One region of the Lysinibacillus sp. NPDC093688 genome, then DNA from elsewhere that is predicted to be linked to it. Evidence: riboswitches for the same ligand, from Rfam matches in the RefSeq annotation. Region 1 holds a riboswitch; the other holds the start of a gene.
What was found. A riboswitch is a leader RNA that binds a small molecule or an ion and turns the genes downstream of it on or off. The one in region 1 is predicted to bind S-adenosylmethionine.
Positions count from the first base shown of each region.

Region 2: it holds a riboswitch for S-adenosylmethionine, as region 1 does, so the genes downstream of both, ACQKN2_RS23875 (O-acetylhomoserine aminocarboxypropyltransferase/cysteine synthase family protein) here and ACQKN2_RS19580 (MetQ/NlpA family ABC transporter substrate-binding protein) in region 1, are expected to answer to the same signal.

Region 1 covers NZ_JBNNUX010000031.1:10,596-14,805, forward strand. Annotated here, with positions in the region: gene ACQKN2_RS19570 (methionine ABC transporter permease) at 1-33, opposite strand, end outside; gene ACQKN2_RS19575 (methionine ABC transporter ATP-binding protein) at 26-1,051, opposite strand; gene ACQKN2_RS19580 (MetQ/NlpA family ABC transporter substrate-binding protein) at 1,156-1,986, opposite strand; SAM riboswitch class I at 2,249-2,354, opposite strand; gene ACQKN2_RS19585 (pyridoxal phosphate-dependent aminotransferase) at 2,586-3,755, opposite strand.
Region 2 covers NZ_JBNNUX010000060.1:2,826-7,035, reverse strand. Annotated here, with positions in the region: gene ACQKN2_RS23885 (DASS family sodium-coupled anion symporter) at 1-881, opposite strand, end outside; gene ACQKN2_RS23880 (glycerol-3-phosphate acyltransferase) at 1,063-1,695, opposite strand; SAM riboswitch class I at 2,219-2,332, shown strand; gene ACQKN2_RS23875 (O-acetylhomoserine aminocarboxypropyltransferase/cysteine synthase family protein) at 2,450-3,751, shown strand; gene ACQKN2_RS23870 (hypothetical protein) at 4,074-4,210, shown strand, end outside.

The DNA.
Region 1 (4,210 bases):
CCAGTCTGCAAAGAAGCTTTGAATGCTATTCATTTAACTCGCCTCCTAATTCCTCAACGCCTACCCCGTTTTCTATAAAATACGTAAGTGCCTTTTCTACGACATGCGCCTTACCGTGTAGATGGACGACAATATTACCGACAATGCCGTTTTTTAATTCAATGATATTGGCTGTTAAAATATTTGGTTGTACATCATAAACTTTGCTCACTTCTGCAAGTAATGGCTTCCCGGTACTTTCACCAAGGAATGTTAAACGAATCACACTTCCTGAAAGATTTAATTGCTCGATAAGGGAAGGCGATAAATTGCGTTGAGAAATGGTATTTAAAAACTTACGTGTCGTTAAATGCTGTGGCTTCGAAAATAGTTCTATAGCAGAGCCATATTCTACAACCGTCCCTGATTCAAGAACGGATACATCATCGCAAATTTTTTGAATAACATTCATTTCATGTGTAATGAGTAAAATAGTGATGCCCAGCTCACGATTAATTTTCAAGAGAAGCTCAAGAATAGCGTCAGTTGTTTCAGGATCGAGTGCACTTGTCGCTTCATCACTGAGTAAAATCTCAGGCTCTTGGGCGAGGGCACGTGCAATAGCGACACGTTGCTTTTGACCACCTGAAAGCTGGCTAGGGTAGCTATCTAATTTCTCTGTTAGGCCAACGATTTCTGCATATTTTGCAACGCGTTTTTTCACTTCAGAGTCGTTATAGCCTAGAAGCTTTAATGGTACCGAGATATTGTTGTAAACGGTCGCTGTTTTTAAGAGATTAAAATGCTGGAAGATCATGCCGATTTTTTGACGTGTTTCGCGAAGGTCGTTTAAAGAAAGGGAAGTAATATCTACATTGTCGATCAATACTTTTCCTGTTGTTGGACGCTCTAATAAATTAACACAACGAATAAGGGTACTTTTTCCTGCACCACTGTAGCCAATAACCCCATGAATTTCACCTTTTTTGACATGCAAGTTAATGCCATCTACTGCTTTAACGCTACCTTTTTTAGTTTTAAATTCTTTTGTTATATTTTCTAGTTGAATCATACTGTGATATCTCCTTTCTAAGTCTTTCTATAAAGCAAGAATCTGCTAGCATTCCTATAGGAGTCTCGCAGATTCTCAATTTTATGAAAGACCCTTCAGCGTTACTACCAGCTTGGAATGATAGAACCTTTGAATTCCTCTTCAATAAATTTGCGTACTTCATCAGATTGATAAGCTTTAACAAATTTTTTAATCGCTGGGTCATCCTCGTTTTCAGCACGTACCGCTATGTAGTTTACATATGGAGAGTTAGTAGATTCTAAAAGAATGGAGTCTTTTTTAGGATCAATACCAGCATCAAGAGCGAAATTCGTATTAATAGCTGCCACATCTACTTCACTAAGCTGCTTCGGAATTTGTGCAGCCTCTAATTCAATGAATTTAAAATTCTTTTTGTTTTCTTCCACATCGCGAATAGATGCTGTTAAGTCTGCACCTTCTTTTAATTTAATGAAGCCTGCCTCTTGAAGGACAAATAGAGCACGAGCCCCGTTCGTTGGATCATTTGGTAATCCGAATGTAGCACCATCAGGAACTTCATCCAATGATTTATATTTCTCAGAGTATATGCCCATAGGCGTTAAAATTGTTTTTCCTACTGGCACTAAATCTGTTTTGTGATCTTTGTTAAATGCATCGAGGAATGGCTTATGTTGATAGCTGTTTACATCAAGATCACCCTCGGCTAACGATGTATTTGGTAAAACATAATCAGAGAACGTTTTTAGTTCTACCTCTAAGCCATTTTCTTTGGCAACTTTTGCTGCAACCTCTGCAATTTGTTCGTGGGGACCAGAAGTTACACCTACTACAATTTTATTTTCATTAATAGCCTTACCTTGACTACCTTTATCTTCTTTAGTACCGCAGCCTACTAATGCTGCTACTAATGTGAGACTTGCTAAACCTAGTAAAATTTTATTTTTCTTTTTCATGAAACATACCTCCAAAGTTGTTTTATCGGTTTTAAAAATCAATTTCGCCTTGGCGTAATTGCGTCCGGATTTTGAATTGTGCTTAGGCCTGCAGGATGCAGGTCAGTTAGCCGTTTTCGCTGGATGCGAAGGTTTTAGGCTAACATCCTTATATTCATTCCTTTCAAAATCCGTGACATCCGCCGGAGGCTTTTATCTTCATGTAAATGAAGATAAAAAAAACTCTCTTATAAACTAAGAGAGGCTCATGAAAAAACGTCCTCTCTTATCTTTCAAACGATGATCGTTTGCTGGATTTAGCACCTTCCTTAAAAAAAGGAGGTTGCCGAGCTTCATAGGGCCAGTCCCTCAGCTACTCTTGATAAGAGATTTATAATATTTTTTTGTAATTCCGATATACCTAATATAGATTATAGGATATAGTAAGTCAATTGAATTTTTGAAATATTTTATTTTGTTATACTATTTAGTTGTGAAAAAATCCGCTAGAAGAAGGGGAGGGGCAACTAAAAAAGATAGGAAATGAAAAACTGTTCCTATAGCAAGTTTGAGCTAATGGAACAGTTTTTCGATAGAGCCTACTCAGGTAGGGGATATGTTCATGAGCTAAATAAGTTTAATTTTTCAACTCTACTGATCGCTTCACGTAAGCGGTCTTCGCTAACAAGTAAACCTACCCGCACATAACCTTCACCGTATTGACCGAAGCCATTGCCTGCAGCTACTGCGATATCAGCTTTGTCGAGCAATACATCAGCAAACTGCTCGCTTGTATAACCTAATGGAACAGGGAGCCATGCAAAGAAAGAGCCCTTCGGTGCGGTTACTTGCCAACCAATTCGCTGTGCTTCTTCGATAAGAACATTTCGTCGACGCTCATAAGTGGCTCTTAGCTCATCTGCGCAATCCTGAGATGCTGTAAGGGCAACCGCTGCTGCTTGTTGCACAGCGGGGAATTGACTACAAAATAGATGATCCTGAATTATATTAATAGCCGCAATAATATCAGCGTTACCAACTGCAAATCCAATACGCCAGCCTGCCATATTAAATGTTTTAGATAATGTATACATTTCGATGCCGACCTCTTTGGCACCTTCCGCTTGCAGGAAGCTAATAGGTTTCTTGCCGTCAAATCCAATTGCTCCGTAAGCGAAATCATGTGAGACGATCATGTTGTGCTCTTTAGCAAAGCGCACCGTTTCCTCGAAAAATTCAAGTGTTGCAGTACCACCAGTTGGGTTGTTCGGGTAATTTAAGTAAAGAAGCTTAGCCTTTTCTTTTACGTCATCGGAAAGAGCATTATAATCAGGTAAGAAATTATTTTCTGCAAAAAGTGGCATGACATCAAAATTGACATCACCTAATACAACACCTGATAAGTAATCAGGATAGCCAGGGTCAGGCAAAAGCATTGTATCGCCAGGATTTAAAACGGCTAACGGTAGCTCGACAAGTCCAATTTTCGAACCACCAAGAATAGCGACCTCTTTCTCAGGATCAATATCAACATTGTATTCACGTTTGTAGAAGTCTGCGGCTGCTTGACGTAATTCTACTATGCCACGGAATGGAGAATATTTATGATGTTGAGGGTTTTCAGCTGCCTCCTGTAACGCTTTTATAATGTGTAGGGGAGTGGGCTGATCTGGATTGCCTTGACCGAGATTAATAACATCGCGCCCTTCTGCTAAAGCAGTATTCACTTTTTGCACCAAGGCTGCAAAAAATTGAGTCGGGAGTTGCTGTAGTTTTTTTGAAAGTTCCATGCATGTTCTCCTTTTTAGAAAATAATAATTGATGCAAATACTATTACTTTTTTTACTAATTGTCTAGAGTCTTTATTTACAAAGGTGGACGCACAAAACGCAAGTAGAGAGCATGTGGGCCTAAGCACAAAGCCGATTTCGGACGTAATTATGCCTAGGCATTGTAACAACATCTGAGGCATCTTAACAATGCCTATAAAACATAGGTTTAGGCATTACTTTTAAGCCCTTAAAAAAATATTTAATTTTTTTTAAAATTACTGTAACTTTTATTAGACTTAATCGTACTTATTAATAGAATCTAAAACTAAGAGCAAAAATGATTAGTAAGATTCACTTTCGCGAAAAGACCAGGACTCACTTCATTGCTGAGATCCTGGTCTTTTTGTATTTGTTTCTTCGAGCTGTTCTGAAAGCGCTCTTAGCTCAGACAACAGCGATATCATTTTCACAGA
Region 2 (4,210 bases), on a different contig from region 1:
ACAGATGTTATGATTAATCGAATTTCGGGAGCTTTTAATGGGCCAAGTTCCGCAAGCTGTTTTTTGATTACTTCTCGGCCACCTTCGATATTACTTGTTTCAGGCTTAATTAGTGTAATCATAATGAAAAATAGAGCCACTGACATGATGATGGAGAAGGGGGCAGCATAAAGCAACCAAGCACCCCAAGAAATATCCACACCAAATTGTTCTTTAATGAAATTTAAAGCGACCATATTTTGAGCTGCTGCCGTTTTAATACCGATATTCCAAATGGAGACAGCTTGCACAGAGGTAATGACAAGTAAAGCAGCAAGTCGACTATCACGTGGTAAACCAAATGCCGCTACCATTCCAAGTAGTATTGGTACAACTGCGCCTGCACGTGCAGTAGCAGAAGGGACGAAGAATGCGAGTGCAATAGATACTAAAATAGCACCGAAGACAATGGCTTTCGTTTTTGTCCCTACTAGTGAAAGAATCCATAGCGCAAGACGTTTATGTAAATTGGTAATTTGCATGGCTGCCGCTAGGAAAAGAGCTGCGGCTACTAGTGCAACTGCTGAATTACTAAATCCACTTAATGCTAATTTTAATGCATCTGATGTTCCTAGCTCTCTCGTTGGATCTTCCATTGACGGAGCTAATCCTAGTAAAACTGTAACGAGAGCAATAATCATGGCAGAGCTAACGGGATAGGATACTGCTTCTGTAACCCAAAGAATGACCGCGAAAGCTAAAATAGCCAAGGCCCGTTGTCCAGCTACAGGTAAATCGCCGTTGCTCGGTAAAAAAGTTATGATGATTAGTGAAGCGAAGGCTAATGCGATCCAGAGTGGTTTCAAATTACGTTTCGGTTTTGCTTGTTCGGAAGTAGACATACTTTCTCATCCTTTCTAACATTTTCTATAACATCGACTAGTAAAATGCTTTATTAAGAAAGTAAATTGTCTATTTATTGTAAAAAAAGCTAGTGTGTTCAAATGCTCTCTAGTTATAGCGATAATGGGCAGTTACGAGAAAATACGCGGTCATAGAAAAGACAATAATATCCAAAAGATATTAGTTTTTCTTTTTGAATGCAGAAGTAACTTTAGGTTCAGTTCCTAGCATCAATCGTTTAATATTTTCGATATGCAAAATGATGGCTATACCAAAAAGAAATAAGGCTATAATCGTTGGGCCGACCCCAGGAATCCATAAATATGTGGCTGTACAAAAAACGAGATAAAATTCAAGTACACCGACAATTAAAAAGCTCGTCACGAAAGAAAAAATAACAAATAAAATGAGTGCAAATAAGCCAACTTTCCAATCAATCGCAAGTAATATCCCGATAATTGAAGCAGTTCCTTTGCCGCCATTGAAGCCCATATAAAATGGGAAATTATGACCTAGAATGACACCGGCTGCTACGATATAGATAAAGAGCCAAACTTGTACTTCAGTTAATTGTGTTATATCAGCAAGATAGACATGTGCACCGATTATAGCTGCAACACCTTTACCGATATCGATAAGTGCAACTAATATACCGTATTTCCATCCGAGGGAGAGTGTTGCGTTGGAGGCACCTGCATTGCCATATCCAGCCTTTTTTAAATCTACCCCGGATAAAAACTGAGCAACTTTAGAGCCGTGAACACAGCCAATCAAATAACCAACAAGAAGAAAAATGATAACCGCTTTTAACATAAAAGTCCTCCTTTCTAAATAATAAGCTCATCACCAAAAGTTAGGGATGACATCTTTGTATATAAGTTGATTGGAGTGGAGACTGGGCGACTCCTCGGGGGTCAGCGATAGGGGAACGAAGGCTAAAACCATCACATCCTGTGATAACGCCTTCGTGACCAACATCGGTGCTGCTGCCGCTTCGTTAGCACTACGCTTTCGCGCAGAAAACATCTGTTGGCCCGAGACCCTGGAGCGAGCAAGTAGAGGAACGAAGGCTAAAAGCATCACGTCCTGTGATAACGCCTTCGTGACCAACATCCTGTTGCCCCAAGCGGCTCATCGGACGCCCCCAGGAAAGCGCCCAGTCGGAACGTAAATCAACCCCACTTTTTGATGAGAAACTAGTAAACATTAAAATAATGTATGCGTTCGTTTTACGTAAAAAAGCAGACAGAAGTTTCGGAAAAAATAAAATTTTAGTGTTGACAGAGAAAAAGTCTATGTTTATACTTTGTAACAACGATGGAAATTGAATCTCATACTCTTATCAAGAGCGGCGGAGGGATAGGCCCTATGATGCCCGGCAACCAGTAAGTGACGAACTTGCTAAGGTGCTAATTCCTACAGATTCTTACTTGGATCTGGCAGATAAGGGGAGGAAAACTTGCACCCGCAACCCTCTTCTTAGCTGAAGAGGGTTTTTGTTTTCTACTGAAAAAATCCTCCTCATCTCCGGTACCATCGTAAAAAAATAACCATATGGAGGTATACAATGACAAATTTTAAACCAGAAACATTGCTGTTACACGGTGGCCAAGAGCCAGACCCGGTAACAGGATCTCGTACAGTACCAGTATATCGCTCAACGGCATTCGTTTTTAAAGACACTGCTCATGCGCAACGTCTTTTTGCCTTAGAGGAAGCTGGCAATATTTATACACGAATTACAAACCCAACTGTAGATGTTTTTGAAAAACGCGTCGCTTTATTAGAAGGCGGTACAGCAGCGGTAGCACTTTCATCTGGTGCAGCAGCTATTGCATTTTCAATTTTAAATCTTGCAGGGGCAGGTGATGAAATTGTTGCTGGTAGCTCTTTGTACGGAGGTACTTATAATTTATTCGCCAACACACTACCAAACTACGGTATTAAAACAATTTTTGTAGATGAAACAAATCCAGAAAATTTCAAAGCAGCTATTACGGATAAAACAAAAGCAGTGTTCGCTGAAGTTTACGGTAACCCAAGTTTGAAAGTGCTAGACATTGAAGCAGTAGCGAATATAGCACATGAAAACGGCTTGCCATTAATTATTGATAGCACATTTGCTTCACCATATGGCTCTACACCAATTGACTTCGGTGCAGATATCGTTGTTCATTCCGCAACGAAATGGATCGGCGGCCATGGTACAACTTTAGGTGGCGTTGTAGTAGATGCAGGGAAGTTTGATTGGACTCGCGGACGCTTCCCAGGCTTTACGGAGCCAGATGCTTCTTATCACGGTTTGCGTTATGGTATCGATACAGCAGCGGCTGCATTTGCCACAAAACTGCGAGTGCAATTGCTACGCGACTTTGGACCAACATTAAGTGCAGATGCAGCATTTAATTTATTACAAGGTTTAGAAACGCTTCATTTGCGTATTCCTAAACACAATGAAAATGCATTGGCGGTAGCTGAATATTTACGAAACCACCCATCTGTGGAATATGTAAATTACAATGGCTTAGAAGATTTCCCAACTCATGAGTTAGCTAAAAAATATTTGAGAAATGGCTTCGGTTCAGTGCTTACATTTGGCATTAAAGGTGGACGAGAAGCAGGGCGTAAATTGATCGATAGTGTGAAATTATTCTCGCACGTAGCAAATGTAGGGGATGCCAAATCATTAATTATCCATCCAGCATCTACTACACATCAGCAACTATCAGCTGAAGAGCTAATCCAAACTGGCGTAACCGAGTCGCTCATTCGCTTATCCATCGGTTTAGAGGCAGTAGAGGACATTATTGGAGATTTAGAACAAGCTATTGAACAAGTAACAGCTTCACAACAACAAGTAGAAGCCTAATAAAAAAACACATTGGCTAATGTTGTAGCGTTTACGTATTTTCTCATTCGATAGGCCTCATTTGGTAATGCGTAAAACGTTGCTACATCATCCGCTTGCCTCATTTGGTAAGGGTAACTAAAATTCTTCGGAAGTAATACCTAGTAATTTGATAAGTATTATTGACTTGTTTAATTCCTTGTTTTATACTAGGAAATAAGAAAAGCGTTCGACATTTAGTTTTCATAAGTGCTCCCCCACTTTTGAAATATATGAAGCGGAGTAGTTGCTCAGTCAGTAACTACTCTTATCTACCAAAACTGATGATAAAGGAGTGTTTTAAATGGGAAATGTGTATAGTGCGCAAAACATTGCATCTTATCTTATTTATGAGTTAAATGAAGGTCATGTGTTTGTGAACAACATGTCCATTCAAAACATACTTGCGTCAGTTGAGAGTAAATGGCAAGAGATCTTTGG